DNA from 3 places in the Pseudoalteromonas sp. HL-AS2 genome. Region 1 is predicted to be linked to each of the others. Evidence: predicted binding sites of a transcription regulator. Region 1 holds the regulator's gene; each other region holds the start of a gene.
What was found. The regulator FliA, encoded in region 1, starts transcription of late flagellar genes. The targets are predictions, from matches to a motif close to CTAAAGNTNNNNNNNNNNNNGCCGATA.

Region 1 (11,068 bases):
AGGTGCTGGGCGTATTTCTGAAGTGTCGGCGCGTTTTACCCTTGACGCTATGCCGGGTAAACAAATGGCAATTGATGCTGACATGAATGCGGGCTTTATTAGCGCCGAGCAAGCCCGAGAGCGCCGCGAAGAAGTTACCCGCGAAGCCGACTTTTATGGTTCTATGGATGGTGCCAGTAAATTTGTTAAAGGCGATGCTATTGCCGGTATTGTTATATTAATTATTAATATTGTTGGTGGCTTATTTGTTGGCATGATCCAACACGATTTAAGCTTTGGCAATGCCATGGAAATTTATACCTTGCTCACCATAGGTGATGGCTTGGTTGCGCAACTCCCTTCATTATTACTCTCTATTGGTACTGCTATTGTTGTAACGCGTCAAAATGAGTCGCACAACATGGGCGATCAATTTAAGAAACAACTCGGTAACGAAAAGTCGTTATTTATTGCTTCAGGCATTTTAATCATTATGGGCTTAGTACCTGGTATGCCGCACGTAGCGTTTTTAAGCTTGGGCGCACTATTAGGTTATTTAGCTTACTACACTCAACAAAATAAATTAAAAGCGGCAGCAGCACTTGCTGAGGAAACCGCTAATGGCAGCGCAGTAGGTACAGGCATTGCCAATAAGCAAGAACAAAAAGAGTTAGGCTGGGACGATGTGCAGCAAGTTGATGTAATTGGTTTAGAGGTAGGTTACCGACTTATTCCATTGGTTGATCAATCCCAAGGTGGTGAATTGCTAAACCGTATTAAAGGCGTGCGTAAAAAGCTCTCTCAAGAATTAGGCTTTTTAGTGCCCCCGGTACATATACGCGACAACTTAGAGCTAGACCCAAATGCATACCGAATTACCTTAATGGGCGTATCAAGTGGCGAAGGCGAACTAAAACACGGCGATGAATTGGCAATTAATCCGGGGCAAGTATTTGGTCCTATAAAAGGGATTGAAACTAAAGATCCGGCTTTTGGTTTAGATGCGGTGTGGATCAAGCCTGATCAAAAAGATGAAGCGCAATCGCTTGGTTATACCGTGGTTGATTCGGCGACTGTGGTTGCCACTCATATTAGCCAATTACTCACCAATAATGCGGCGTTATTATTAGGCCACGAAGAAGTACAAAACCTATTAGATATGCTAGCAAAAAGTCACCCAAGGTTAGTAGAAGGCTTGGTGCCTGATGTATTGCCATTAACTACTATAGTTAAAGTTTTGCAAAATTTATTAAACGAAGGTGTGGCTATTCGCGATATGCGCTCAATAGTACAAACCCTTGTAGAGTATGGCCCACGTAGCCAAGACCCAGATGTTTTAACCGCTGCGGTACGTATTTCACTGCGTCGATTAATAGTTCAAGATGCAGTGGGCATGTCTTCAGAAATCCCTGTCATAACCTTGGCGCCTGAGTTGGAACAGATGTTGCATCAGTCATTACAAAATGCAGGCGACGAAGGTGCCGGAATAGAGCCAGGACTTGCAGAGCGACTTCAAGTGTCATTAAACGAAGCGCATCAAAATCAAGAAATGGCCGGTGAACCTTCAATACTGTTAACGTCAGGAATGTTACGCACTGTGTTATCTCGTTTTGTTAAGTACACCATTCCAGGATTGCGAGTGATGTCTTATCAAGAGATACCAGACGAAAGGCAGATCAAGATTGTTAGCTCAGTAGGCCAACAATAAGATTTTAAAGGGGTTAAACCATGAAGATTAAACGTTTTTTTGCTAAAGATATGCGCACAGCACTTAAAGAAGTTAAAGATGAGCTAGGTGTTGATGCGGTTATTATGTCTAATAAAAAACTCGCAAACGGCGTAGAAATTGTCGCAGCGGTTGATTATGACAAAGCAGCCCCTAAAGCCGCCGCGCCACAACAAAGTGCGCCGCTGCAGCAGCGTACGGCACATTCTGCCCACTCGCAAAGCATGCATAACTTTGTAAAGCCAGAGCCACAGCGTGCTAGACCTGAGCCACAAGCAAAGGTAGCCGACAGCTTACAAGCACTATTAGAGCGCCAGTCGCCGCGTCCACGTTCAGCAGAGCTGGCCTCAATGTTTTCGCAATCAGGTATAGATACCTCAGAGCATTATCAAGAGCCGGTCGCTAAACAACGCCCTACAAATATGTTTGCGCGTGAAGAAGCTGCGCAAGCACGCCCACAAACGCAAGCTGACAGCTTAGGTTTTGATGACCTAGACCGTGATTTTGATGAATTAGACACGCCAGTTGCGCAAACACACACGACTAAAAATACCGAAAGTGAAGCAATGAGCACAATGCGTGAAGAAATGAACGCAATTCGCCAGTTATTAGAGCACCAAGTGTCGGGTTTAATGCAGCAAGATATGGCGCGCCGTGACCCAACGCGCGCATGCATGATTGACCGCTTAGTAGGCATGGGAATCGATAAAGAAGTTGCTGAGCAAATGGCTTGTTTTGTACCTGAAGATGTTCCGCGTCAGCAGGGCTGGAAAGCGCTGTTAACTATGGTTGAAGATCAGATGCAAACCACGAATAACGAAATTTTGCGCCAAGGTGGTGTTTACGCATTAGTTGGCCCAACCGGTGTGGGTAAAACCACTACAGTGGCTAAGCTCGCGGCATTAGGTGCACAAAAATATGGTGCTGATAAAGTAGCGCTAATTACTACCGATACTTACAGAATTGGTGCTTACGAGCAGCTTGCAACATATGGCCGTATTATTGGCTGTGGGGTTAAACAAGTTAAAGATGCGAACGAACTGGCTGAAGTGTTATATCATTTACGTAACAAGCGCTTAGTACTTATAGATACCGCAGGTATGAGCCAACGTGATTTACGTTTAACTGAGCAGTTAAATACCTTAATGCGTAATCAGCGTGTGGATATTCGTAATTACTTAGTATTAAGTGCCACTGCGCAAATAAATGTGTTACAAGAAACCGTAAGACACTTTAAAAAAGTACAGTTAAGCGGTTGTATTTTCACTAAACTCGACGAATCATTAAGTTTAGGCGAGATAATTAGTATTGCGATTCAAAATCGCCTGCCAATAGGGTATCTTACTAATGGTCAACGAGTACCTGAAGATATTCGAGTTGCAAATGCAGAAAAACTAGTGAAAAAAGCTGAGCAATTATATTTAAAGAGAACAAAAGTACAACATTCACGACACCAATCAGTGGCGTCGAGCACAGTAGAGATGTATGATTAACACAGTATTAGATCAAGCAAGCGGCCTGCGTAAAATGAGCAAAAATAATAATAACGGCGTTAAGGTTATCGCCGTCACTGGCGGTAAAGGTGGCGTTGGAAAAACAAATGTATCGTTAAATACTGCGATCGCTTTAGGTCAGCAAGGCAATAGAGTGTTAGTGCTTGATGCCGATTTGGGTTTAGCCAATTGTGATGTAATGCTTGGACTACGTGTTGAGCGTAATTTATCGCATGTGTTATCTGGCGAATGTGAGCTTGATGAAATACTAGTAGAAGGCCCCGCTGGGATAAAAATAGTACCAGCGACTTCGGGTTCACAAAGTATGGTTGAGTTGTCGCCTGCAGAACATGCTGGGCTTATTCGTGCTTTTAGCGAACTCAATACTGATTTTGATATATTAGTTGTTGATACCGCTGCCGGTATATCGGATATGGTGCTGAGTTTTTCTCGCGCTGCACAAGATGTTTTGGTTGTGGTATGTGACGAGCCTACTTCAATAACCGATGCCTATGCACTGATCAAAGTATTAAGCCGCGAACATGGCGTGTATAAATTTAAAATTGTTGCCAACATGGTGCGTTCATTACGCGAAGGGCAAGAGTTATTTGCAAAGCTATCAAAGGTTACAGACCGATTTTTAGATATATCAATGGAGCTGGTTGCAACCGTTCCTTATGATGAAAATATGCGCAAAGCAACACGTCGTCAAAAAGTAATTGTTGAACTGTTTCCTAGTTCTCCTGCTGCACTTGCCTTTAAAACATTAGCAACAAGAATAACAAAGTGGCCAATACCGAACCAGCCTTCGGGTCATTTAGAATTTTTCATTGAGAAACTCGTTAACGGCTAACTATGACTACATTGGTGAATAGAGCTATGGGATATGAATCAACACAAAATTTAAATATGATTGTTGAAAAGCATGCTTCATTAGTAAAAAAAGTAGCATGTCATTTAATTGCTCGTTTACCCCCTAGTGTACAACTCGATGATTTAATTCAATCAGGAATGATAGGATTAATAGAGGCGTCAAAAAACTTTGATGCCACTAAAGGCGCTAGTTTTGAAACCTTTGCGGGTATTCGTATTCGGGGCGCTATGCTTGATGAAATGCGCCGTGGAGACTGGGCTCCTCGCTCAGTACATCGTAAAAGCCGCCAGGTTATAGAAGCTATTTCAGCATTAGAAAGCAGCCTGAATCGTGAACCTACAGACAGTGAAGTTGCCCAAAAGCTTGAAATTACACTAGAGCAATATCATCATATTTTAACCGATGTTAATTCCAGTAAAATCTTAGGAATAGAAGATTTAGGTATTGATGAGGATGTTATAACACCTGTTGGGCACGATTTAGCACTAGACAAACCCTTTAATAATGTTAAAAATGAAAGGTTTAATGAATCTTTATTAAGTGCAATTAAATCCCTACCAGAGCGAGATGCAATGGTGCTTTCGTTGTACTATAACGATGAAATGAATTTAAAAGAAATTGGACAGATACTCGATGTAAGTGAGTCGCGTGTAAGTCAGATACATGGTCAGGCGATGATTAAGCTAAAAGCAAAAATCAATGACTGGATAAATTAGAAGTAAGTAAATACAGGTTTAGGCCTCACTGGAGGATGTTTTGGATAAAAACATAAAAATTCTTGTTGTTGATGACTTTTCAACGATGAGACGTATTATTAAAAACCTATTGCGTGATTTAGGGTTTACCAATGTTTTAGAAGCAGATGATGGCTCAACTGCTTTACCTATGTTGCAAAATCAATCATTTGACTTTGTAGTAACAGATTGGAATATGCCGGGCATGCAAGGTATTGACTTGTTAAGAGCAATACGCGCAGATGACAAATTAAAGCATCTTCCGGTTTTAATGGTTACTGCAGAAGCTAAAAAAGAGCAAATTATTGCAGCAGCCCAAGCAGGTGTTAATGGTTATATTGTTAAGCCATTTACTGCGGGTACATTAAAAACTAAATTAGAAAAAGTGTTCGAACGCTTAGGTTAATAAGGGGAGAGGCTTATGTCAGCACCTGCTGCGCCTCAGATTACTTTAGAGCAAGCACGTCAGCTGGTCACTTTTTTAGAAAACGGTGAGCAACATAAAGCTGATCAGTTAATTTTAGAAACTGCCTCTCAAGAACAATCATATTTGTTTGCAGAAGTAGGTAAATTAACGCGCCAGTTGCACGAGTCTTTAAAGGGTTTTGAGCTTGACACCCGCATAACAGATTTAACCACTGATGCAATTCCGGATGCTAAAAAGCGACTTAACTATGTCATAGAAATGACAGAAAACGCCGCCAACAAAACCATGGATGCGGTTGAAGCGAGCCTGCCTTTAGCCCAGCAATTAGCTGATGATATTTCGCATATCAAGCCAACCTGGGATCGGTTAATGAGCCGCGATCTTGAACTTGGTGAATTTAAAACATTGTGTCATAGCATTGATAAATTTATGAACAGCTCGCATCTTAAAACCGATGAGTTGCAAGTATTAATGACTAATGTGTTAATGGCTCAAGATTATCAGGATTTAACCGGGCAAGTAATTCGCCGTGTTATTGAGCTGGTACGCGAAGTTGAAGAAAGTTTAATTCATCTGTTAACTGCGTTTGCAGCACAAGATGAAAACAATAACCAAGAGCAACAAAAAACAGAAAACTCGATTGCCGCACAAGCATTAGCAGGCCCAGAAGGCCCTATTATTGATAAAGAATCGCGTGATGATGTTGTATCTGATCAAGACGAAGTTGATGATCTTTTATCAAGTTTGGGCTTCTAATAGGAGAGTAACTGCATGAGCTTTGAAGTCGATGAAGATATATTACAAGATTTTTTAGTTGAAGCTGGAGAAATCCTTGAGCTTTTATCTGAACAATTAGTTGAACTGGAAAATAACCCAGAAGATACTGAATTATTGAACGCTATTTTTAGAGGCTTTCACACTGTTAAAGGTGGCGCGGGCTTTTTAGCGATGTCAGAGCTGGTAGATGCCTGCCATGGCGCAGAAAACGTGTTTGACTTACTGCGCCAAAAAGTGCGAACAGTTAACTCTGAGCTAATGGATGTTATACTTCAAGCACTTGATACTATTAATGAAATGTTTGCTACGATTAAAAATCGTGAGCAACCAGAGCCTGCCGATCCTCAGTTACTCGAAATATTACATAAATTAGGTTTACCCCCCACAGAAGAAGAGCTTGGCGGTGACACTATTGCGCCAGTAATAACGCAAGATGCTAATTTAGATGATGACCCTTTTGCATTTGATGAGTTGTTTGATGCACCCAGTGCAGCAACAAACGCTACAGCAAACGATGCGCATATTGATGAAATTAGCGAAGATGAATTTGAAAACTTACTTGATGAACTTCATGGCAAAGGTAAAGGCCCTGCAATAAAAGAGTCATTAAGTAATAGCAGCGACTTAAGTGGCGATATTACCGACGATGAATTTGATAGCTTATTAGATGAGCTTCACGGGGTGGGAAGTTTTGGTGCGGTAAATAAAACTCCAAAACCTCAAGCAGCTCAAAGTCCGGCTGCTAGCACTAACGATGATGAAATAAGTGACGATGAGTTTGAAGCTTTACTAGATGAGCTACATGGCAAGGGAGCGGCGCCAAAATCTAAAGAAAGCGCGGCAACACCTGCACCTGTAAATAAAGTTACGGCTCCTAAAGCAGCTGTAGTTAAAGCCTCACCAGTAGCAGTTGATAAAGTTAAGCAGCCACAAGCGGCTGTTGTAGCAGCAAGTGCTAATACCAATACCGCTGCGCCAGTTGCTAAAAAAGCGCCGCCTGCACAAGCTGAAACAACAGTAAGGGTTGATACTAAACGCCTTGATCAAATTATGAATATGGTGGGCGAGCTTGTATTAGTACGTAATCGTTTAGTGAGTTTAGCCACCAGTTCAGAAAGTGAATCTATGAGTAAAGCAATATCTAACTTAGATGTTGTTACAGCTGATTTGCAAGGCGCGGTAATGAAAACGCGAATGCAGCCAATCAAAAAAGTATTTGGCCGTTTTCCACGTGTTGTTCGCGACTTAGCACGTACCTTAAATAAAGATATTAATTTATTGCTGGTTGGCGAAGAAACCGATTTAGATAAAAACCTAGTTGAGGCACTGGCCGATCCATTAGTGCATTTAGTACGTAACTCGGTTGATCATGGTATAGAAATGCCAGATGATCGTGAAGCTGCGGGTAAACCGAGAACAGGTACCGTTACGCTTTCTGCTTCGCAGCAGGGGGATCATATTTTGCTTACCATTAAAGATGATGGCGCAGGTATGGATGCTGAAAAACTAAAACAAATAGCAATTAAAAAAGGTGTGCTTGATCAAGAGCAAGCAAGCCGTTTGTCTAACACCGAAGCTTACAATCTGATATTTGCGCCAGGGTTTTCTACCAAAGAAGCAATATCTGATATTTCTGGTCGTGGTGTTGGCATGGATGTGGTTAAAACTAAAATCACCCAGTTAAATGGCTCGGTTAGCATAGAGTCAGAACTAGGTGTGGGCACTATACTTGAAATTAAAGTACCGTTAACTTTGGCTATTTTACCTACCTTAATGGTGGTAGTGAGTGAGCAAACATTTGCACTACCATTAGCAGGGGTAAGTGAAATATTTAACTTAGACCTTACTAAAACGAATGTGGTTGATGGTCAGTTAACTATTATTGTTCGTAAAAAAGCAGTGCCTTTATTTTATTTAGAGCATTGGCTAGTGAAAGGTGCCGATCGTACAAGCCGTAAAGCGCAAGGGCATGTGGTTATTGTGCAAATAGGTACACAACAAGTTGGCTTTGTGGTTGATTCGTTAATTGGTCAAGAAGAAGTGGTTATTAAGCCGTTAGACGCTTTATTACAAGGTACGCCTGGAATGGCAGGTGCCACTATTACTTCGGATGGTGGTATTGCACTTATATTAGATGTACCGAGTATGTTAAAACACTACGCAGGTAAATAATAAAGTAGACGTATACTTTATACGTCTACATAATAAAAATAAGAGAGCAAAATGGCCGTTAAAGTTTTAGTTGTTGATGATTCGAGCTTTTTTCGCCGTCGAGTGAGTGAGATTCTTGAATTAGATAGCGAGATTGAAGTAATTGGCTTTGCCGTAAATGGCCGAGATGCTGTAGAAAAAGCAGCTAGTTTACGTCCTGATATGATCACTATGGATGTAGAAATGCCGGTGTTAGATGGTATAAGTGCTGTAAAAGAAATTATGGCCAGTAACCCGACGCCAATTTTAATGTTTTCTTCGTTAACTCGCTCCGGTGCAACTGCAACTTTAGATGCACTTGATGCTGGTGCTATGGATTTTTTACCGAAAAAATTTGAAGACATTGCTCGCAATAACGAAGATGCCATTAAGCTGCTGCAAAGCAAAGTAAAAGAAATTGGCCGCCAACGTATTAGACGTGTTGCTAGCCCTAGACCCTCCAGTATAAACAAACCTTTATTTACACCTACTTCAGCGCCAAGCGCATTAGCAGCAAGGTTTGCACAAACAAATAAAACAGCAACAACAGTAGTACAACCAGAGCGAAGCTTTAATAATTCGCCAGTAACTAGTCGCAGTGCAATAGTAACAAAGCGCGCGAGTGGCAAGCACTATCAACTAGTTGCAATTGGCACATCAACCGGTGGACCTGTTGCGCTGCAAACTATATTAACTCAGCTTCCTGCTAACTTTCCGCACCCTATATTATTAATTCAGCATATGCCCGCTGCGTTTACTCCGGCTTTTGCGGCACGCTTAAATAGTTTGTGTAAAATTCAGGTAAAAGAAGCGCAGCAAGGAGATCGACTGCAAGCAGGTGTGGCTTACTTAGCACCGGGTGGCCAGCAAATGATGATTGATGGTCGTGGGGCAAGTAGAACACTACGAGTTTTTGAAGATAACAGCGAGCGCATTAGTTACAAACCAAGCGTTGATGTAACCTTCGCCAGTGCCGCTAAAGCGTATCAAGGTGATGTATTAGCTATAGTATTAACTGGTATGGGCGCAGATGGGCGTGAAGGCGCTCGTATGCTTAAACAATCAGGGGCAACCATTTGGGCACAAGATGAAAAAAGTTGTGTTGTTTATGGTATGCCACAAGCAATTGCTAATGCTGGTTTAGCGAGCGAAAGTTTGCCATTAGATGAAGTAGCAATACGTTTAAAGACAGAGGTGGGCTGTGGATAAGCTTTCCGTACTAGGTTTACTTATTGGCTTAGGCGCCATTGCAATAGGTTACTCGTTAGAGGGCGGCGTGGTATCAGCATTATTTAACGGACCTGCGTTGATCATTGTACTGGGCGGCACATTGGGTGCTGTAATGTTACAAACATCAGCCAGTACTTTTAAAAAGATGCTAGAAATTACGCACTGGGTTTTTGTATCGCCTAAATACAATATTGAAGATGCCATAGAGCAAGTAAAAGGATGGTCACATAAAGCACGTCAAGAAGGTTATTTAGCCCTTGAAAACGAAGCGCTTACCCACCCAGATGCCTATGCTGCAAAAGGGCTTGGATTATTAGTTGATGGTTGCTCAGATCAAAAACTGCGCGATACGTTAGAAATAGATTTACTGTTAGAGCGCGAACGTCTGCTAGAGGCAAGTCGTGTTTATGAAGCTATGGGCGGTTATAGTCCTACCATAGGTATTTTAGGGGCCGTGCTTGGTCTTATTCAGGCAATGTCGTTTATTACAGATCCGCAAAAGCTTGGAGCCGGTGTTGCCACTGCCTTTATAGCAACTATTTATGGCGTGGGTTTAGCTAATTTATTATTTTTACCTATGGCTAATAAGTTAAAGCAACGGGTTGAGCAAAAAATGCTTTATCACGAAATGCTTGCCGAGGGCGTAATTGCAATAAGCCAAGGCGAAAGCCCAGTAAGTATTGAATTAAAGCTTGAAGCCTATCGGGTTGACCGCCCAAATGTCGTGGTTGAGTAGCAGCTATTATGTTACGTCGTCGCTTGCGCAACACCACTACTAAAAGTCAACACACAGAACGTTGGCTGGTGTCTTATGCTGATTATATGACGATTATGTTTGCCTTTTTTGTGGTTTTGTACGCAATAGCAATTAACAAAGAAGAGAAATTTCAAGTGCTGTCCGATTCGATTGGTTATGTATTTGATAAGTCAGCCCGTCAACATTCGCAGCAAGGAACTGGGATAAATGGCGACGCAATATTGACAGACAGAGTAACCCCAGAGCAAGAAGTGCTCTACGGCGAAAGTATTTTAAAAGAAGAACACGGGCCAAAGCTGCTGGACGGACAAAGCGATACCAGTAATATTGAGCAAAAACACCTTGGCAAACCACTCGATAGTTTGTTGGCTAAGCTGCAATCGTCATTAATAGATGAAATACGCGATGGTGAAGCAAGTTTAGAACTCAGCCAAGATTGGCTGATCATTGAGCTTAGTTCTGGTATGCTATTTTCAAGTGGCAGTAGTGTAGCGCAAGTTCGAGCTAAGCAAGTTGTTAAAATAATTAAAGATATTATTGCTCCGGTAGATAACTATATTAGAGTACGCGGCTATACTGACAACCAAACCATAGGTAATGAAATGTACCGCTCGAATTGGGAGTTGTCGGTGGCGCGTGCAACAGCCGTTTTAGTTGAGCTTGAAAGCCTAGGTATAAATTCAGCGCGAATGGCGATTGAGGGATATGGTCAATATTCTCCTTTTGCCACTAACGATACTAAGCAAGGGCGTGCTGAAAATCGCAAAGTAGTTATTGCCCTATCTAAATATGGGTTGCCACCAACAGCAGAAGTAGTAAGCGTTGAGCCGCAACAAGTAGTCGTTAAACCTGAGCCTGAAGCAGAATTACCCTCTGACGAT
Region 2 (11,068 bases), 350 kb from region 1:
AAAATATAAAAAGTGTCATAGCGTATAACAAACTGCAGCTGTGCGGTGAGTAAAGTAGGTAATTACAGGCAACTGAACCTTAAATACATCCAATAGCCATGCCTAGGGTTGGCTGTTACAGGCGATGTGTATGGCTAAAATAAAATTTTACTTTCGAGCAACTATTGGCAATTTACATACCTATAGGCCTGTGTTAATAACTGCTCTACCGTATATTTTGGTATTGGGTTCGCTGCGCTTTAAAAGCACACTGTATTTCGCCCTTGTGCTTTAGCGGCGTACATTTTTTTATCTGCGCGTTGCAAAATATCCATGTTGCCTTCGTCTGATTGCAATAACGTAGCTCCACCTATACTTATAGTGACAAATTCAAACTCTGAGTACTTATGTAAAACACCTAAGCCATATATGTTATTTTTAATTTTTTCAGCAACACAGCGAGCGCCTTCCTCGTTGGTATGGGGTAGCACAACCACAAATTCTTCGCCGCCATAGCGGGCAACAAAATCGCTTGGCCTTTGCAGGCTGTTGGCAATTGTTTGAGCAACTAAGTGTAAAACAACGTCGCCTTCTACGTGTCCATAAATATCGTTGTATTGCTTAAAGTAATCAATATCCATAAGTAATAAAGCATATTCTGTATTCTCTCTTAATGCACTCAATTGTATTTTATTAATATGAGTATCAAAATAACGACGGTTAAATACTTTAGTTAAGTCATCAAGAAACACTTTTTGACTTAATAAGTCATGTTGCAGCTTAATAGTTAAGTGCGCTCTTACTCTTCTGTATAAGGTTTCTGGGTTAATCGGTTTTTGAATAAAGTCTACCGCACCCGCTTCCCAGCAGTCCTCTTCTTGGTTTTCAAAGGAGGTAACAAATATAACGGGAATGTCTTGGGTTTGTGTCGTCGTTTTAAGTTTTAAACAGGTTTCTATACCGCATATGCCATCCATTGAAATATCCAGCAGTACGATATCGGGAGTATTAGATTTACATATTTCAACTGCTTCTTCACCGCTGTTGGCGGTGTTAACAATAAAGTGCTTTGATAATATTTTTTTCAGTACAATTATGCTAAGTAACTGATCATCAACAATGAGAACTTTTGAGGTTTTAAGGCTAAGTTTTAAATCGCTATCGGCATAATTTAATGGCATAAATACTACTGTTTTCTATAATTATCAACTAACACAGTATAATACAGTCTTATGTTATGCAAATGTATTAAAGTTGGGTTTTTAATCAAACTTACAACCAAATATAAAAATGGCGATACAGAGTTGTTGTTAATTGTTTTAGAAAATCACGGCCATAATTTTCAGGGTAATACTGAAAGTAAGCACTGCTTATAAGCTGCTTGTACTTGAATGCTCAAGGTTTAAATCGCGTTTGTATAAACGTACAAACAAAAAATGGGCCACTAGGCCCATTTTAAAAATTACGCAAATTACTTTATAAGCGTCTTATTCGTCGTCATCCAAATCTGGTTGTTGACGTTGAGCTGGGCGCGCTAATATTTCTACATAAAAAGAAGTTAAGCTTTGCTTTTCTATTTCGCTTATATGATTACTAAGCTCTGCAACGTGCACTACTTGTGCATCTTCAGCGGTATTACCAAACTTACAATCAAACGCCCAGTAATCAGCATCGAGTGGTAGAGTTTTGTTACGCTCTCTTTTCAAATATTTTTTCACTTCATGCTTTGCGGCGTCAACCATACGAGGATATTTGATTTTCTCGTGATTTAGCGTGAATATTTTCTTCATTACGTTCCTAATTACCTTGGTTTAATGATAACGGCATTTAATGTCATACCATTTGAGCCTATTATAGCAATTGCATTTAATTTTTGGATGCTTTTTTTATATTAAATCAATTATTAATCCATTAATAAAATAAAGTATCGCTAAAATGCGCTTAAGTGTAGAGAGTTAGCGGCTTTATGTTACAGACAAGTAACTTAATAGTTAGAGTGATGGCGCAATCGTTTGCCAAGTTCTATTAATATGATTGGTTATTGCAATATCAAAGCAGTTACAGCGTACGCTTTATAATTAAGCGCTTACTAAATGCAATGGGTGGTGAAGCGCATCATTATTTAGGCTTTCGTAAAAGGCAGCAGCATCGAGTTGCGGGTTAGATAGTTGCGTTTGTGTGTTATTTATACGCCTGCGCACTGCTAATTCACAATTATCACGCACCTGAAGCGGAATATGGCTTACATCATCTCTTATAAACAATGGTTCAGGGTTTAAACAGTGATTTAATTTAATATCGCTCATTCCAGCGCGTTCCCCTGCTTGCATTAATAGTGAGGCGTTAAACTGCCCTATCAAGATATCAAACTTATCTGGCGCTAAAAGTTGCTTTGGACCTGCTCCTATTTGTTTGCGAAGGGTATCTTCGCCAACAGTTGAATCTTCAATTTCTGTTTTTGGTAAATGGAATTGGCTAAAATCGAGTGCATCATGAGATAGCATAGCGAGTAAAAGCGCAAACTCTCCTCGGCGCTTTTCATGCACACTTTTATTAAGTCGAGTGTTGAGCTGACTCTCTGTGATTAACAAATCACCGATTTGCATAGACTTTAGCCGATTGAAGTAAGTAATACCTATTTATCGGCTTTATTTCATTTTTCTTTAGCTTTTTTCTTTACTTAAATACGATGTTTGCTATTATCAGCGCCGTTGCATTGGAGGGGTTCCCGAGCGGCCAAAGGGATCAGACTGTAAATCTGACGGCTCAGCCTTCGCTGGTTCGAATCCAGCTCCCTCCACCACTTTTCTTACCGCTAAGTTAAGTGGGGCCAAATGTAACAAAATTAGTGTGGAGGGGTTCCCGAGCGGCCAAAGGGATCAGACTGTAAATCTGACGGCTCAGCCTTCGCTGGTTCGAATCCAGCTCCCTCCACCACTTTTCTACTTATTTTCTACTTATATAGTTACTACATTCCTTGTTAGTAATCTCCGTGTTTTTTCTTAGTTAAACATTAAAATACCCATTGTAAACTCATACCATGCTGTTTTAGCCATAACGTACTTGCTTTATAGTCGGGACAAAATTGTGCTACGCGCTGCCAAAATGCTTTGCTATGATTTAAATGTCGTAAATGCGCCAGCTCATGCACTATTACATAATCAATAATGCTATGCGGTGCACCAATCAATAATAAGTTAAATGTTAACGCCCTTTTACTATTACAACTTCCCCATTTGCGTTTATAAACTGCAATATTTAAATCGTTAGGCAGCGCTTCTTGCATCAGCGTGCAAAAGTCATTAAGTCGCATTTCAATGTATGCGGTTAACTGCTCTTTTAAATACGCCTCTAAAAGTAATTGGTACTTTTGCTGCTGATGCTTAACACGAGCAGAAACGGTAATAAGCAGGCCATCTTGTTGGCGCTCCACTGTAGAGGTATTGCCTTGCTGAAACGTTAAATTAATTGCTTCTGAAAAAACCCAGATCTTTTTGTCCTTAAGTGGATACTGTTTTGTATCAACCAAAGTAAGCTGTTTTTGCAGCTGCGCCTCAACCCATGATTTTTTTTCTAATAACCAGTTATCGAGCACTTTTTTTTGTACGTGATGGGGGGCATATACCGTCACATTTTGATTATGCACTTTAATAGCAACGGTCTTTCGTCGGGTACTTTTTTTTAGTTGGTAGGCAAACAAATTAATCTCTCACACTATACTAGCTAGGGGCTACTTTTCGTCTAATGGTTAGTTAATGCCGTGTTGTTTATTTATAGCTTAATAAGCAATCATAAAATTAACGGTTTATTAATTAATTAATTCTATTAAACTACACGATTAAAATGCCTATTTAGAGCCGCCATGTTATCAGCTTTCTTTATTACTGACCAAGATCCTAGTTTAATTATAAACGGGGTTTACGATCCTCTCTTGGTTTCTCTTTCAGTTTTAATAGTGATATTTGCCGCTTTTTTTACTACAAAACTCATTGATTTAGCTAAAAAAACTACTTTCCCAAGCTATCAACGTTTAGCTACTGTAACCGCTGCAGCTGTTTTTTCTGCGGGTATTTGGAGCATGCATTTTATTGGTATGTTGGCTTTTTCTTTGTGTACTAACATTAAATATAACCCAACTATTACCTTACTCTCTTTTATACCGGCATTTTTAGCGTGCCAATACGCTGTATCTATACTGGTAAAAAGTAATGGTAACTTTAAAGTATTAGCTGTTTGCTCAGTATTATTAGGCTCGGGTATTGGCACTATGCATTACAGTGGTATGGCAGCGATGGAGCTTGCGCCTATGCTACGGTATGACCCAGTTATGTTTGGGTTGTCTATTTTAGTGGCCGTTGCCCTATCGTTTATAGCTTTATATAGCCACTTTAACCTTGAAAGAATTTTCCCTCGGTTATCACAGTTACAAATTCGTTCAACCAGCGCCGTTATATTAGGCTTTGCTGTTACTGGTATGCATTATATGGGTATGGCAGCAACCCGTTTTGTAGCAACTTCCCCACTAATTTACGCAGACGAAAATGCGTCTGCTGGGCTTACATTTGTTGCAATTGCGGTTGCCACTGCAACTGTTGCAATAACCAGCGTGGTTGCTGTAATTAATGGCATGGTACGCTATAAACTGCTGCTTGAAGAAAAGTCAGCCGACGAGTCGCGGTTAAACGCCATATTAGAAACAGCAATAGATGGCATTGTGACTATTGATCATCAAGGTATTATTTTAAGCTTTAATGAAGCAGCAAGTAAGATTTTAGGTTGGCACGAACATGAGTTACAAGGTAAAAGTGTACAGATTCTTTTAAATGATAATAACGCTCTAAATAATGCGTCATCATCTGGTGATATGACTCTTGATCTAAGCGCTATTATAGGCATAAACCGCGATACTTTTGCTAAACATAAAGATAACCATTTGATCCCTGTGCGCCTTGGTATTGGACAAGTGACGCAAACTGGGCAACCTCCTTTGTATGTTGGCTTTATTACTGACTTAACGCAGCAACGAGCGCTACAAAAAACGGTCGTTGAAAATGAGCAAAAATATCGCTCATTAATGCAAAATATGCCAGGCGTTGCCTTTAGATGTAAATTCGATACTAACTACACCATGCTATTTGTTAGCCCAAGTATATTGGATTTAACTGGCTATACACCAGATGAATTTATTGAGCAACACATTGAGTTTACAGACCTGATTTTAAAGTCTGATCAACAAATGATTATTACCACGCTCACTAATGCCGTTACCGAAAAGCGTCAATACTCTGTTGAATATAGAATTCGCCATCGCAACGGCGCAACTGTATGGGTATTAGAGAAAGGTAGTTTTGACTTTAATAATACCGATGTTGCGCAGTGGATTGATGGTGTACTTGTTGATATTACTGAGCGCAAAGAGTATGAAGCAAAATTAGAGCACGCTAAACTGCAAGCAGAAGAAGCTGCAAATGCTAAGCAATCTTTTATGGCAAATATGAGCCATGAAATACGCACCCCTATGAATGCAATTATTGGCTTTAGCGATCTGCTTATGGATACACCGCTAAGTAAAGAGCAGCAAAAGCACCTTGTTACGGTTAACAATGCAGCACGCTCTTTGCTACGCCTACTTAATGAAATTCTCGACTCTGCAAAGTTAGAACGAGGAAAGCTAACCATTGAGCCTGTGCATTTTAATTTAAAGCCCGTTATCGACAGTATTATTTCAACTTTTTGGTTAGAAGCTAAAAAGAAAAACCTTAATTTAACGCTTAATATTAATAAATCAGTTAGCACCGCATACTACGGTGATCCCGACCGCCTTAGGCAAATACTTACAAACCTTATTGGTAACGCTATTAAATTTACTGAGCAAGGCGCTGTTACTGTTACCGTAAGTACCACACAAAATAATCACCTATTTTTTGAAGTACACGATACAGGCATTGGTATTGCTAAAGATCGTATTAAAGCGGTTTTTCAGCCTTTTGTGCAAGCCGATGGCACGACCACACGTCGATTTGGTGGCACAGGTTTAGGCACAACAATAAGTAAACAATTAGTAGAGCTTATGCATGGCTCAATTGATTTAGTGAGTGAAGTTGATAAAGGCAGCTGCTTTTACTTCTCATTACCTTTTACTGTTGGTGATGAAAATAAAATAGATTATTTTGAAGGCCTACATACCGAACTACCTCCGCTTAGAATATTAGTGGTTGATGATATAGAACAAAATACAGAGCTACTTTCTATATTACTTTCGCGAGATCAACACACAGTAACCACTGCAAGTAATGGTTTAGAAGCCATTGAGGCGTTTAATCAGCAAGACTTTGATGTCATTTTAATGGACATTCACATGCCTGAATGTGACGGTATTGAGGCCACCATTAAAATTCGTGCATTGGAGCAACTAAAACAAATAAAATTTACACCTATTATTGCATTAACAGCCAGCGTGTTACAGCAAGATAAACTAACCGCTAAAAATGCAGGCATGAATGGGTTTGCTAATAAGCCGGTTGATATCAACCAACTGAATCAAGAAATAGCACTGGTGCTTGGACTTGGCTTAGCAAAAGAAACATTAATTGCGCAAACCGACCCCGATGCCAAGCACATAGATTTTGAAAAAGGGTTAGCTTTGTGGGGCTCTAAATGTAAACAGCTTACCGAAATTACTAAATTTGTTAATACCAACGAAAAGCAATTTATAAGCTTATTTAAGCTGCAACTAAGCGATATTAAAAGTGTTTATACGCTTATTCACACTTTAAAAGGCGTGGCTGGTAATTTAGGGTTATTAACCTTAATGACACTGTTAACGCGTTTAGAGAACGCAGACGATGAAGCTGCGCTAACCAGCGTTTTGGCAGATATAAAAACTGAATTGGCGCTTATCGGCCAATTATTAGCAAGCACTATATGTAAAGAGCCCGCCAAACTTATCGACAATGCTGAGCCGTTATCAACAGCTGAGCTAATAGAAATTTGCCAAGAACTCTATGCTGATGCACAAAATGCCGAACTTAATGATGATCTTCTCGATCAGTTACAACGTAAATGTATAGCATCAGTACAAGTAGATATAGATGAAATAGCCAGTGCCTTTGATGAATTCGACTTTGATAACGCGCAAGTTAAATTAGCAAATTTACTTAAAAAGTTAACCCTAAAGGAGAATTAATTAATGGATTTTATTCTAGATAAGCCCCGCATATTAATTGTTGACGACGAGCCTGCAAACTTAAAAGTAATGCGCGAGGTGCTTGGTAATCAATATAGAATGTCGTTTGCTAAATCGGGCGCTGCCGCTATAGCATTACTTGAAAAAGAACTACCAAAGCTAATTTTACTCGATATTATGATGCCTGATATGAATGGCTTTGAAGTATGCCAAATTGTTAAAGCTAACCCTGCAACATCGCATATCCCTATTATTTTTGTTACTGCACTAAGTGATGAAAGTGATGAATTTAAAGGTTTTGAACTAGGCGCTGTAGACTATATAACCAAACCCATTAGCCCTGCTATTGTACGGGCACGTGTTAAAACTCACCTGTCGTTAGTGCAAGCTGAGCAGCTAAAACAAGCTCATGTCGATTTAGTACAGCGTTTAGGTCGTGCTGCAGAATATAAAGACACCGATACCGGTGAGCATATTATACGTATGAGTCAATACAGCAAAGTACTTGCATTGGCGCTGGGTATGGATGAGCAACACGCCGAATTATTACGCCAAGCAGCCCCTATGCACGATGTAGGTAAAATAGGTATTCCGGATGCCATTTTGCTAAAACCCGGAAAGTTAACTGCCGATGAGTTTACCCACATGAAAGAGCACGCTTTAATTGGTGCACAAATTTTAGCAAATTCATCATCGCCACTATTACAACTGGCGCATGTGCTGGCAATTGAACATCATGAAAAGTGGGATGGTACTGGCTACCCCAATGGCCTAAAAGGAGAAGCCATATCGCTGGAAGGCCGTATTGTTGCCATTGCCGATGTATTTGATGCACTTACCTCAAAACGCCCCTATAAAGAGCCTTGGAGCATAGAGCAAACTATAGAACATATGCAACAACAAGCCGGTAAACACTTCGACCCGCAATTGGTTGAGCTATTTATTGGCAAAATTGACGATATTATTGCCATAAAAAATGCTCATCAGGAGCGATTTTAATTTAGCTCTTTTTGGCTGTATGCGAGCCTAATAATACCTGCGGATACACAGTTTTAATCTGCGTATAGTCATGAGAGGTAATTTCATGGCTATTTCCGCTGTTATCTTTAAAATAAATTGAAAACGTAACGCCGTGATCAGCTAATACTGTTTTAATATTTAGGTGTTCAAAATGCTCAAGCCATGCAATAAATTGCTCCCCAGTGGCTAAAAAAGCAATGCCTTTACTACGTCCCTGTGCAGTAAATAACGCTAAACGCGTGGTAGCATTTGCATCTTCAAGGGTTAATGGCCCTTTGCCATCTTCATTCCAAAAGGCGAGCGCTTCAACCACACTAAAACCTAAAACACGCTCATACCATTTAACCGCTTGCGCTAAATCATCCACATTTAAATGACAATGATCAATCCCAGCTAGCTTAGGTATACTCACGCTGCTCTCCTATTTCAGACTTTAGTTGCTCTAAAAAGTCATGCATATACTCAGTACGTCTTAGTGCTTCGGCCTTAGCCGAGGGAGTATTCATGCTTTGAGCTATGTGTAATAACTTAATAAAAAAATGATCAAGCGTGTATTTTTTATCATCTGCTTCGCGTTGTAGGCAAAATGGGTCATCCGGGTTATATAGTAATCGACTTATTGAGCCACCTACTTTCATGCAGCGGCTTATACCAATCGCGCCTAGTGCGTCCATTCTGTCTGCGTCTTGCACTATTTGTGCTTCTACTGAGTTCACTTTAATATTGGCGCTAAAGCTATGCGCCGCTATTGCATGATGAATTTGAGTAAATAATTGCGCGTCGTAATTAATAGAAGCTAAAAAAGCAATCGCTTTATCGGCGGCCATAGTAGAGGCTTTAGCCCTATCTGGGTGGTTTTTAGCCACGGCTACACAGTCGTGTAACCATGCAGCCGGGAGCACTACCTTCATATTAGCTTGCTCTGCATCGCACAATTTAATAGCAACCCGAACTACGCGTTCAATATGGGTTATATCATGCGCCACATCGGCATGAATTAGTGTGGTAATAAAGGCTCTGCACTGTAAATTGAGCTGCTGCAGCTCAGGGCTTAACATTATGTCTGTCACAACGTGTTCCAAATACCTAATTAACATATTGAATTAGCCATACTTTACCGCGATTTATGGGCTCCATGCAAAACATTCATTGTATGTTGCCCTTGCCTTGACTAAAATACAGCGCTTATTTATTACTACTGAGAAGCTTTATGACATCTGCCGTTTACCTGCAAGCTGGCCGCGATAAATCATTAAAAAGAAAACACCCTTGGTTATTTTCCAAAGCCATCAAAAAAATTAAAGGTAAACCAGGCCTAGGTGACACAGTTACTATTCACGACAGTGAAGGTAAATTTTTAGCAACAGCAGCTTATAGCCCACATTCACAAATTCGTGCCCGTGTTTGGAGCTTTGACGAAAAAGAAGTTATTGATCAACACTTTTTTGAACGCCGCCTACGTCGTGCACTAGAAGCCCGTAGCCAAGTAATTGAAGAAGGTGGTTTAACTGGCTTTAGACTCTGCGCCGCAGAATCAGATTTTTTACCCGGCGTTACCATAGATAAGTTTGACAACGTATTAGTGTGTCAATTACTTAGCGCGGGTGCTGAGCGTCATAAAGGTGAAATTGTTGGCGCGTTAATGGCTATATTCCCTGGTATGAGCATTTACGAGCGCTCAGACGTAGAAGTACGTACCAAAGAAGGCCTTGAGCCAATTAAAGGGGCATTATGGGGCAATGAACCAACTGCCCCAGTACTCATTGCAGAAAATGGCTTTAAAATTGAAGTTGATATTATTGATGGCCATAAAACCGGCTTTTATTTAGATCAACGCGATAGCCGCGCTGCACTTGAACGCTTTTCTAAAGACAAAACCGTATTAAACTGCTTTAGCTACACGGGTACATTTTCGTTGTATGCCTTACGTGGCGGCTGTAAACACGTAACTAATGTGGATGTATCGCAGCCAGCCCTCGATACAGCTAAGCGCAATGTTGAGCATAACAATCTTGATTTAGATAAGGTTGATTTTGTCAAACAAGATGTATTTAAGTTACTGCGTCAATACCGCGAAGACGGTGTTTTGTTTGACACTATAGTAATGGATCCGCCAAAGTTTGCCGACAACAAAGCACAACTTACTGGTGCGTGTCGTGGCTATAAAGATATAAACATGATTGCTATGCAAATATTAAAACCAGGTGGCACCTTATTAACCTTCTCGTGTTCGGGCTTAATGGAGCAAAACTTGTTTCAAAAAGTGGTGGCTGATGCAGCCCTTGATGCTGGTAAAGACTTACTTATTATGGAGCGTTTAAACCAAGCCGCCGATCACCCTATTGCGGGTAGTTACCCTGAAGGTTTTTACTTAAAAGGCTTAATTTGTAAGGTTTACTAACGCCTAGGCTTGATTAGGGTCTGTTGATCTTTCAAGGTTGAATTTGCAGCAGTGTGTTTGGTATTTAGGCAAGGCAGAGCCTATTTGGTGTGGTTATTCCCCATAAATAGGCGATAACGTAGCATCAATGCCAAACAGGCACTGCCCGAAGGGTTCTGCCTAGGGGCGATTGACTCTTTGTTGCCTACATGGATGTAGGTAAGGGGCGTGAGCAGGACGCGGAAGCTTTGCTCGGTTTTTACTTAGCCCACTAGGTTACAAACCTCGCGCCGTGATTAAATCGCCCCTAGTTTGAACAAATTTCAATCCGCAAAGGTCAACAGACCCTAGTATTTATACGTAGTTATTACCTATTTATATGGGCAATAACCACGCTACCTAAGCTAATTAAACTGTATTATCTCAAGTCCGGCAGTTATTGTACCGTCATCTTCTTTGCTGGCGCGTATCACCTTAGCCGTTGCGTCTAAAGGCGCAATACT
Region 3 (11,068 bases), 1.6 Mb from region 1:
ATGCTCTTTTGAAAAACGCACCATGCCAGAGCCTTCGCGCATAGCCGGTGTTATCGCCATAAGCTTGCTGTCTTGCTTTGCTATGTCGCATAACCAGTCGCCAAATACATTAGAAAATGTAGCCGCACCGGGTTTTGATTTAGGTAAACTTGATGTATTAGGATCAAACTTAGGTACGCCGTGATAGCCAATAGGGTCGGCTTCAGCGGGTTTATACCCTTTGCCTTTTTGGGTTTTTATATGCAGTAATTGCGGGCCTTTTAAGTTACGCATATTACGCAGCGTATCTACTAACATGTTTACATCATGGCCATCAATTGGGCCAATATAATTTAGGCCTAATTCTTCAAAGAAGGTACCAGGGATCATCATCCCTTTAATATGCTCTTCCATTTTACTGGCAAGTTGCTTAACTGGTGGCACACCCGAGAGTAGTTTTTTACTACCTTCGCGAATGTTAGTATAAAAGCTACCCGATAAAATACGGGCAAAGTGATTTGTTAACGCGCCAACGTTTTCAGAAATCGACATTTCGTTGTCATTTAAAATGATCAACATATCTGATTTTACATCACCTAAGTGGTTCATGGCTTCAAAAGCCATGCCTGCTGTAATAGCACCATCGCCTATAACGGCAACCGTTTTGCGTCCTTTACCTTCTTTTTGCGCAGCAATAGACATGCCCAACGCAGCTGAAATAGAGGTACTAGAATGGCCCACACTAAACGTATCGTATTGGCTTTCTTCGCGAAATGGGAAAGGGTGCAAGCCATCTTTTTTACGAATGGTGTGCATTAAATCGCGACGCCCGGTGAGTATTTTGTGTGGGTAAGCTTGATGGCCTACATCCCATACAAGGCGATCATCTGGGGTGTTATACACATAATGTAGTGCCACAGTGAGCTCTACGGTACCTAAACCAGACGCTAAATGCCCGCTACTTTGCGATACCGAGTTGAGTAAGTAGTCACGCAACTCATGGCTAAATGCAGGAAGCTTATCTTGTGCTAAGTCTCGCAAGTGGGCTGGTTCGTTAACCAAATTAAGTAATGGATACTTGCTGCTATCAAGTGTCATGGTTTTATATATGTCCTTCGCTAACATCAATTAACTGTGCAAACGCGTTGTTTGAGTTATTTGATGTTCAGTAATAATTTTAGTGCTAAGTTGCAATACATTTAAGCCGTGTTTAGTGGTCACGTTCAATTAAATAGTTAGCTAGTGACGCTAAAGCACTGGTATCGGCGTCTATATTTGCTAACGCTGCATGGGCTTGTTGTATTAAGTTTTGTGCTTTTTCTTTAGCGCCTAGCATACCTAATAAAGCGGGATATGTCGCTTTATTCGCAGCGATATCTGACCCTTGAGGCTTACCTAAAGTAACGGTATCGCCTTCTACGTCTAAAATATCGTCATGTACTTGAAATGCAAGCCCTATGGCATAGCCAAAAGTGGCTAAATTTTCTAACGTGTTTTGACTAACATTGTTCGAGCACAAAGCCCCCAGTGTAATTGCACAGCTTATTAGCGCACCGGTTTTTAACTTATGAATACGCTCAAGTTCAGCCACGGTTATTACTTTATCAGTAGCTGCAATATCAAGCCCTTGGCCTGCCACCATACCTTGTAACCCAGAGGCATGCGCCAGTTCAGCAATCATTTTAACTTGAGCTTGAGCACTACAGTTAAAATTATGCTTGGCTATTAACTCAAATGCTAAAGCTTGCAGTGCATCACCGGCTAAAATTGCGTGTGCTTCACCGTACACTATATGACAGGTTGGGCGTCCGCGACGTAATTCATCATCATCCATAGCTGGTAAGTCATCGTGAACTAACGAGTAGCTATGAATACATTCTATAGCTGCAGCAAGTACGTCTAAATCTTGTTTATCTGCGCCGAGCATTTTACCCGTTGCGTAAACCAAAAAAGGACGCAATCTTTTGCCGCCATTCATTAAACTATAATGGGTGGCGGCTTTTATGGTCTCGTCAGTATTAAGCGATTGGTCAAAATAAAGGTTAAGAGTATTGGCTACATCAGTTTGAGCATGTGTAATAAGTTCTTTAATAGTCACGGCTATTCCATATCATTATCAAAGTCGGTTAATACAGACTTCTCATCTTTGCCCATTAAAATAGCCACCTTTTGCTCAGCTTGTTGCAACTTACTAGACGATGCGCCTGCTAAAGCAATGCCACGCTCAAACTGTTTTAATGACTGCTCAAGCGATAAATCACCTTGTTCCATTTCACTAACGATTGTTGTTAATTCTTCTAGTGCTTGCTCGAAACTTAAGTTTTCAGGTTTTTTAGTCGCCATCTTTATTTCAACTTACATAATAAATTTAGAAGTCAATTTTAGGGGGAATGCTAAACTAGGTCAAAGGATGAAATGGTTTTTTCGTTAATAAACGTTTTATGTTTTAAAAAATTGATAATTAGATAGATTACACAAGTTGATCTAGAATAGTGCTTAATCCAGCTTTTTATGTTTATCTATAAAAAATGGCTTAAGCAATTCAGTATCTTGCCGATAAACAATTAATAACAAACGTTTGCATATAAAAGCAAAAACCTTTGGAGGGAATGTGGATTTAGCAACCATTATTGGGATCCTTGGCGCAATTGGCTTAATTGTCATGTCCATGTTTATGAGTAGTAGCGGTGAAATGGCTATGTTTTACAACACGCCCTCTGTTGTAATCGTATTTGGCGGTTCATTATTTATCGTTTTATCAAACTTTACTATGTCACAGTTTTTTGGCATAGGTAAGGTGGTTACCAAAGCGTTTATGTTTAAGCTTGAGTCGCCAGAAGAGTTAATCGAAAAAGCAGTTGAACTTGCAGATTCAGCACGTAAAGGCGGGTTTTTAGCACTTGAAGAGGCAGAAATACCGAATCCATTTATGCGCAAAGGCGTTGACATGCTAGTAGATGGCCACGACGCAGACGTAGTGCGGGCCACTCTGCAAAAAGATATTTCATTAACTACAGCACGGCATGAGTCGGGTGCTACTTTATTTAAATCTTTGGGTGATATAGCCCCAGCAATGGGAATGATAGGCACCTTAATAGGCTTAGTTGCGATGTTATCTAATATGGATGATCCTAAAGCAATTGGTCCGGCTATGGCGGTGGCATTGTTAACCACATTATACGGCGCATTTTTAGCTAACGTAGTCGCTATTCCTATTCAAACAAAATTGGAGCTGCGTAAAGACGAAGAGGCAATGAATCAACGTTTAATTTTAGATGCGGTTTTAGGTATTCAAGATGGTCAAAATCCAAAAGTAATAGAAGGTATTTTGAAAAACTATCTTGCTGAATCAAAACGTAAAGTAAACACTGAGGATTAACTATGTCTGATCAAGAGTGCAAGTGCCCACCCCCAGGTTTACCTGCGTGGATGGGGACATTCGCAGATTTAATGTCGCTATTAATGTGCTTTTTTGTGCTCTTGCTTGCGTTTTCTGAAATGGATGTACTTAAATTTAAACAAATTGCCGGTTCGATGAAATTTGCATTTGGTGTACAAAATAAAATAGAAGTTAAAGATATTCCCAAAGGCACATCAGTTATTGCTATGGAGTTTACTCCGGGCAAGCCAGAGCCTACCCCAATTGAAACAATTCAACAGCAAACGGTAGAAATGACCCAGCAAATGTTAGAGTTTCAGGCAGGTGATGAAAGCTCAGCAGGCGGAAGGCAAGAGCAGCGGGGCGATAAACGTGGTGGCGAGTCGCGTAGTACTTCCAAAGAGCAAGCATCGGAGCAAGCAATTTCAGCGGCCGATCAACAGCAAACAAACGACTTAGTTAAAAAAATCGCTCAGCAATTAGAAAAACAAATAATTGATGGTGCCATAGAGCTTGAATCATTAGGGCAGCAAATAATTATTCGTATTCGTGAAAATGGCTCTTTCCCTTCGGGTAGCGCATTTTTACAACCTAAGTTTAAACCCATTATTCAAGAAATTGGCGTGCTATTAAAAGATGTGCCTGGAGAAATTACCGTGTCTGGGCATACTGACGATTTTCAGGTTTCAAACGAGTTATATATTAATAACTGGGATCTTTCATCTAAGCGTGCAGTTGCAGTAGCTAGTGAGCTGCAAAAAGTAGTTGGATTTGATAAAAATAGAATGATGGTAGTAGGGCGTGCTGAAACCCGGCCGTTAGTGCCAAATGACAGCAATGAAGATCGCCGTCGTAATCGTCGCGTTGAAATATCTATTTTACAAGGAAAGGCCAAAGAGTCTGATCCTATCGATGTAAGGTAGCAGTCATTTTATTAAAAACACACTTGGTTTAAGCAAACTAAGTGTAATTGATTTCAGGTGACTTTTAGTCAAAATTGACTAAAAGTCACCACCTCAGCCAAATACCTCAGAGTTGTTAAATAGTACGGTTTAATAAAAACATCCCACGCTGTGAATTGATATGCTAAACTACTGTGTATATAAACAGTAAAAGAGCTTGCATATGAAACTCTATATTGCCGAAAAGCCGTCATTAGGGCGTGCTATTGCCGACGCGTTACCAAAACCGCACAAAAAGCACGATGGCTACATTGAAGTTGCAAATGGTGATTGCGTATCTTGGTGTATTGGTCATTTGCTCGAGCAAGCCGAGCCCGATGACTATGATGAGCGCTTTAAAAAGTGGCAGTTTGAGCACCTACCTATCATTCCTGAGCAGTGGCAATTAAAAGCAAAAACTAAAACTCGCAAGCAACTTACTGTGTTAAAAAAGCTAATCAAACAGGCTACAGCACTAGTGCATGCAGGTGATCCCGATAGAGAAGGGCAATTACTTGTCGATCAAGTTATTGAAGAAGCCAAAATAAGTAAAACTAAAAAGCAGCATATTCAACGCTTATTAATTAGTGATTTAAACTTAGCTGCAGTAAAAAAAGCATTAACGACTATGCGATCTAACCGTGAGTTTATTCCGTTGAGCGTTTCAGCCTTAGCGCGCTCTCGTGCTGATTGGTTGTTTGGTATGAATTTAACCCGCGCTTATACTTTAGCAGGGCAAAAAGCTGGGTTTGGTAACGTACTTTCTGTGGGACGAGTACAAACACCCATACTTGGCTTGGTGGTTAATAGAGATAATGACATAGCAAATTTCGTATCGAAGCCATTTTATGAAGTATTAGCCCACTTAGTCACCCCCGAAAAACAATCATTTAGTGCAAAATGGATACCCAGTAAGGCATGTGAGCCTTATCAAGACGAAGAAGGGCGAGTATTAAATAAAGCATTGGCTGAAAACGTAGCCTCGCGTATCACACAGCAAAATGCTGAGCTAACGGCGCTTGAACAAAAACAAAAAAAACAAACTGCGCCACTGCCTTATAACTTATCTGCTTTGCAGATAGACGCGGCAAAAGCATTTGCTATGCCAGCGCAAAAGGTGCTGGATATATGCCAAACTCTTTATGAGCGTCATAAGTTAATTACCTACCCGCGTTCAGACAACCGCTACTTACCTAATGATCATCACCAAGATGCGTCTGTTATTTTAAAAGCTATAAGCACTAATGGCGGGCAAGGTGTTGAGTTAGTAAAAGCAGCTGATAGTAAAAAACGTAGTAAATGTTTTAACGATTCAAAAGTGGCTGCGCATCACGCCATTGTCCCTACGGCAAAACAGTTAAAGTCGGCAAGTTTAGGTAGCGATGAGACAAAGGTTTATCAATTAATATGTCGTCATTATTTAATACAGTTTTATCCCGACTATATTTACAACGAAACTAAAGCAGAGATAACTATTGCTGGCGGGTTATTTAAAGCAAATGCAAAGCAAGATGTAAGCTTGGGTTTTAAGGTGCTAATGGGTAAGTCTGAATTAAAAGATGAAGCCACGCTACCGCCTTTAACAAAAGGCATGTTACTTTTTTGCTCGCAAGGGGAGGTTGTTGAAAAATATACCTCACCGCCAGCGCACTTTAGTGATGCGACTTTACTTGCAGCCATGACAGGCATAAGCCGCTATGTACAAGATCCACAGATAAAAAAAGTACTTAAAGACACCGATGGCTTAGGCACAGAGGCAACGCGAGCGGGGATCATTGAATTATTATTTAAACGCCGTTTTTTAAAACGTGAAGGCAAATTAATTAAAGCAACCGAAACCGGGAGTGCACTTATTAGTGTGCTGCCGCAAGGTTTAGTTCGCCCCGATTTAACCGCTAAATGGGAGTCGAGCTTAGGTGATATTGCACAGCAAGTAATGAGCTATCAGCAATTTTTACAGCCTTTACTTGCCGACTTAAATAGTTTTGTACAACAAGCTGCAAATTGCGATAGCAATGTATTTGCAAAGCTGCCTAAAACTTCAGCTAAAAAGCGTTTTGTTAAACGTGGCCAAAAAACGCCTTATAAAAAGTCAAGTTATAAAAAAAGCTCTGTTACAGGTTAACTACAGAGCTATTATTTAAATAAAACTATTGATTAAACAAAGTTACCGCTGCATTACTCATGGCTTTAATGCCAGTTGGTAGTGCGACTTTATAGTCTGGGGCAAACTTACTTGAATGCAGTGAAGGTAATGTTTTGCCCGCTTTTATTGCACTTGCATATTTTGCTTGGTTAACGCCACCGAGCCAAAATAGTGTGATAGGAATATTTTCGTCAGTGCGGCCATATAAGCCAAAGTCTTCACCTGCCATTACAGGGAGGGTTTCAAGCACATTTTCATCACCAATAGCGCTGGCAATACTTTGACGCACAAGGTTGGTTTGTGCCGGATTGTTATATGTAGATGGAATTGACTCATCTTCATGTACTTGCACCTTAGGGTAGAGCGCTTCCTCAAGGCCTGCGCTTTGTGCAATACCGGCGGTAATGCGTTTAATTGCTGCAATTTGTGCATTTCTAATATCAGGGTTATAGCTGCGTAATGTAAGTTGTAACTTTACTTCATCAGAAATTACATTATGTTTTGAGCCACCATGAATAGATCCAACAGTAATAACTGATGGCTCAAGCGGTGAAAGCTCACGACTCGTAATAGTTTGCAGTGCAAGCACAGTGCGCGCAGCAATAATAACCGGATCAATAGTGGTATGCGGATAAGCTCCATGTCCGCCTTTACCCTTTATAGTTATATCAACAGAATCGACGCTGGCCATAGTATATTCGTTTTTCATCGCAACTTTACCGGCAGGCACACTTGCACTTACATGTAGCGCAATTATGTGATCAGGTTTTGCATATTTACTAAATAAGCCTTCTTTTAGCATGGCTTTAGCGCCACCGCCTACTTCTTCTGCGGGTTGTGCCACCATCATTAGCGTGCCTTGCCATGCATTTTTGTGAGCTATTAGTTGTTCAGCAGTACCAATGAATGAGCTCATATGTATATCGTGACCGCAGCCGTGCATAACACCTACTTTTGCACCGTGCTCGTCTATTACTGTTACTTTAGAAGCATACGCCTTACCTGTTTGTTCTGTAATAGGTAAGCCATCGGTGTCAGTACGGATCATCACGGTTGGACCGTTTCCGTTTTTGTAAATGCCGACAACGCCAAAACCACCCACATTGCTTGTAACTTCAAAACCAAGCTTGTTTAACTGCGCTGCTATTTTTTTTGCGGTTTGTTGCTCGTGATACGAAAGCTCGGGTGATTGATGCAGATCGAGGTAAAAGCTTTCAATGGCTGGCATGCTGCTATGTAAATTTAAGTCTAATGATTTAGCCGCCAATAGAGGGCTAGCTAATAATAGCGCTGTGCCTAAGTAAGTTAACTTCATGATTTTCCCTTATTGAGATAAATGTATATCCAAGTGATTTAGATATATGACTTGTAATAATTATGTTCAGCACCATATAAAAACCTAAATAAATGAATATGGCAATCAATTCAATGAGCAACATAGTTAGTATCAACGCGCAAAATTTTCAGCAAGTACTCGGCGAAACATCACAACAAAAGTTGGTACTGCTAAACTTCTACTCAGCGCAAAGTCCTGAATGTATTAACCAGGCAGCAATATTAGATAAATTAGCCGCTGAATATAACGACTATATAGTAGTAGCAAATTTAGATTGCGATGCCGAGCAAGCTCTGGCTTCGCAATTAGCACAGCAAGTTGGTTTACAAACACTACCAACACTGGTGTTGTTAAAAGACTCAGCGCCCGTTGATGTATTATCGGGTGCCCAAGCTGAAGCGAAAATTCGTGAAGCATTAGCTAAACATTTACCCGCTCAACAAGACTTACTATTAGAGCAAGCAAAGCAAGCATTATTAAAGTCAGATTTAAATGCCGCGTTTAATTATGCAAAGCAAGCTTATGAAATTGACAACAGCAACGCGCGTATTAAATTAGTACTTGCAGATATATGTATTCAAATTCATAAAGTAGATGAAGCGCAAGCACTAATTAATACAATAGATGTACAAGAGCAAGATGCTTACTTTAATAATATAAAAGCAAAATGCGAAGCTGCGCTTGAAGCAAAAGATTCACCAGAGATTAAAGAAAAACAACAACAAGTAGAAAAGTACCCAAATGACTTAGAATTAAAAGAAGAGCTAAGTATTTTACTCAATGAAGCCGGCAGAAAAGAAGAAGCATTAGATGTACTATTTACAGTGCTGCAAAAAGATCTGAATTTTAACGAAGCAAAACCAAGTTTTTTAGCTATTATTGCCTCTTTACCCGACGGTGATGCACTTGCAGCAAAGTATCGTCGCAAGTTATATAGTATTTTGTACTAAAACTTAATAACTATTACTTTTAAAAGTACCTTATCTAGGTGCTTTTTACATTTTTAAGTTTATAGCAATATAACAGTAAGCTTGTTTAAGGAATAAAAAGCGCAGTTATCCACAGGGTTTTGTGGGTAACCTGTGAGCCTGGCTTGCGTATCTTTGGGGTAAAAATTAAATGCAAAAAAGGCGATAAAAACGCTTGCGTAAAATCTGCGGCTCCCTATAATGCGACCCCACTGAGAAGGGAAACGCTGAAGCATAGCAAGGCACGAACTACTCAGAGAGTTAAATAAAACTTCGGTTTTAAATCTTCCAAAAAGAAAGTTTAAAACAAAGTGTTGACTCGAAAAATAAAGGATGTATTATACGCATCCCTTGAGGCGCTAAAGCGACTCAAAACGTTCTTTAACAATATAAAGCAATCATCTGTGTGGGCACTCGTACAGATTGAGTTCTAACAGCCAACCTACTTAGGTAGCGAGGCAAACAAATTAGAGTCTCAATTGAAAACTGAGTGACCAACAGAAGTAACTTATTTATAAGTTGCTTCGGCACAGTCAATTCAATATCGAAAGATATTAAAAAATTCAGAATTCATTGAGCTGTCGAAAGACATAAAACTTTTTAATTGAAGAGTTTGATCATGGCTCAGATTGAACGCTGGCGGCAGGCCTAACACATGCAAGTCGAGCGGTAACAGAAAGTAGCTTGCTACTTTGCTGACGAGCGGCGGACGGGTGAGTAATGCTTGGGAACATGCCTTGAGGTGGGGGACAACAGTTGGAAACGACTGCTAATACCGCATAATGTCTACGGACCAAAGGGGGCTTCGGCTCTCGCCTTTAGATTGGCCCAAGTGGGATTAGCTAGTTGGTGAGGTAATGGCTCACCAAGGCGACGATCCCTAGCTGGTTTGAGAGGATGATCAGCCACACTGGGACTGAGACACGGCCCAGACTCCTACGGGAGGCAGCAGTGGGGAATATTGCACAATGGGCGCAAGCCTGATGCAGCCATGCCGCGTGTGTGAAGAAGGCCTTCGGGTTGTAAAGCACTTTCAGTCAGGAGGAAAGGTTAGTAGTTAATACCTGCTAGCTGTGACGTTACTGACAGAAGAAGCACCGGCTAACTCCGTGCCAGCAGCCGCGGTAATACGGAGGGTGCGAGCGTTAATCGGAATTACTGGGCGTAAAGCGTACGCAGGCGGTTTGTTAAGCGAGATGTGAAAGCCCCGGGCTCAACCTGGGAACTGCATTTCGAACTGGCAAACTAGAGTGTGATAGAGGGTGGTAGAATTTCAGGTGTAGCGGTGAAATGCGTAGAGATCTGAAGGAATACCGATGGCGAAGGCAGCCACCTGGGTCAACACTGACGCTCATGTACGAAAGCGTGGGGAGCAAACGGGATTAGATACCCCGGTAGTCCACGCCGTAAACGATGTCTACTAGAAGCTCGGAGCCTCGGTTCTGTTTTTCAAAGCTAACGCATTAAGTAGACCGCCTGGGGAGTACGGCCGCAAGGTTAAAACTCAAATGAATTGACGGGGGCCCGCACAAGCGGTGGAGCATGTGGTTTAATTCGATGCAACGCGAAGAACCTTACCTACACTTGACATACAGAGAACTTACCAGAGATGGTTTGGTGCCTTCGGGAACTCTGATACAGGTGCTGCATGGCTGTCGTCAGCTCGTGTTGTGAGATGTTGGGTTAAGTCCCGCAACGAGCGCAACCCCTATCCTTAGTTGCTAGCAGGTAATGCTGAGAACTCTAAGGAGACTGCCGGTGATAAACCGGAGGAAGGTGGGGACGACGTCAAGTCATCATGGCCCTTACGTGTAGGGCTACACACGTGCTACAATGGCGCATACAGAGTGCTGCGAACCTGCGAAGGTAAGCGAATCACTTAAAGTGCGTCGTAGTCCGGATTGGAGTCTGCAACTCGACTCCATGAAGTCGGAATCGCTAGTAATCGCGTATCAGAATGACGCGGTGAATACGTTCCCGGGCCTTGTACACACCGCCCGTCACACCATGGGAGTGGGTTGCTCCAGAAGTAGATAGTCTAACCCTCGGGAGGACGTTTACCACGGAGTGATTCATGACTGGGGTGAAGTCGTAACAAGGTAGCCCTAGGGGAACCTGGGGCTGGATCACCTCCTTATACGATTTAGAACTTATTTGTTCGTAGTGTCCACACAGATGATTGTTAATTAGTGCTTGTCCTTCGGGATAACTAATTAATATGCTCTTTAAAAATTTGGAAAAGCTGATAATAAAATTCTGATGAATAACATTGTTATTTATCAAGAGTTTTCAAAAGTAAAAAAAGAATGGTAGCAGTAC

Region 2: the regulator FliA is predicted to act here: its motif matches at 2,620-2,646, upstream of RB215_RS05915 (VC2046/SO_2500 family protein).
Region 3: the regulator FliA is predicted to act here: its motif matches at 2,512-2,538, upstream of pomA (flagellar motor protein PomA).

Annotation. Positions count from the first base shown of each region.
Region 1 covers NZ_CP133571.1:870,750-881,817, forward strand. The annotation lists gene flhA (flagellar biosynthesis protein FlhA) at 1-1,687, shown strand, start outside; gene flhF (flagellar biosynthesis protein FlhF) at 1,708-3,198, shown strand; gene RB215_RS04125 (MinD/ParA family protein) at 3,191-4,051, shown strand; gene RB215_RS04130 (RNA polymerase sigma factor FliA) at 4,078-4,788, shown strand; gene cheY (chemotaxis response regulator CheY) at 4,829-5,212, shown strand; gene RB215_RS04140 (protein phosphatase CheZ) at 5,228-5,989, shown strand; gene RB215_RS04145 (chemotaxis protein CheA) at 6,005-8,182, shown strand; gene RB215_RS04150 (chemotaxis response regulator protein-glutamate methylesterase) at 8,234-9,409, shown strand; gene RB215_RS04155 (flagellar motor protein) at 9,402-10,166, shown strand; gene RB215_RS04160 (flagellar motor protein MotB) at 10,175-11,068, shown strand, end outside.
Region 2 covers NZ_CP133571.1:1,219,943-1,231,010, reverse strand. The annotation lists gene RB215_RS05930 (YchJ family protein) at 1-28, shown strand, start outside; gene RB215_RS05925 (diguanylate cyclase) at 240-1,160, opposite strand; gene RB215_RS05920 (DUF6172 family protein) at 1,467-1,769, opposite strand; gene RB215_RS05915 (VC2046/SO_2500 family protein) at 2,058-2,585, opposite strand; tRNA gene RB215_RS05910 (tRNA-Tyr) at 2,698-2,782, shown strand; tRNA gene RB215_RS05905 (tRNA-Tyr) at 2,832-2,916, shown strand; gene RB215_RS05900 (M48 family metallopeptidase) at 2,993-3,679, opposite strand; gene RB215_RS05895 (MHYT domain-containing protein) at 3,842-7,165, shown strand; gene RB215_RS05890 (two-component system response regulator) at 7,169-8,164, shown strand; gene RB215_RS05885 (VOC family protein) at 8,166-8,597, opposite strand; gene RB215_RS05880 (HD domain-containing protein) at 8,584-9,243, opposite strand; gene RB215_RS05875 (class I SAM-dependent methyltransferase) at 9,396-10,586, shown strand; gene RB215_RS05870 (PilZ domain-containing protein) at 10,970-11,068, opposite strand, start outside.
Region 3 covers NZ_CP133571.1:2,465,377-2,476,444, reverse strand. The annotation lists gene dxs (1-deoxy-D-xylulose-5-phosphate synthase) at 1-1,077, opposite strand, end outside; gene ispA ((2E,6E)-farnesyl diphosphate synthase) at 1,190-2,077, opposite strand; gene RB215_RS11500 (exodeoxyribonuclease VII small subunit) at 2,080-2,322, opposite strand; gene pomA (flagellar motor protein PomA) at 2,591-3,358, shown strand; gene RB215_RS11490 (flagellar motor protein MotB) at 3,361-4,281, shown strand; gene RB215_RS11485 (DNA topoisomerase III) at 4,484-6,424, shown strand; gene RB215_RS11480 (amidohydrolase) at 6,450-7,760, opposite strand; gene RB215_RS11475 (tetratricopeptide repeat protein) at 7,874-8,731, shown strand; rRNA gene RB215_RS11470 (16S ribosomal RNA) at 9,351-10,886, shown strand.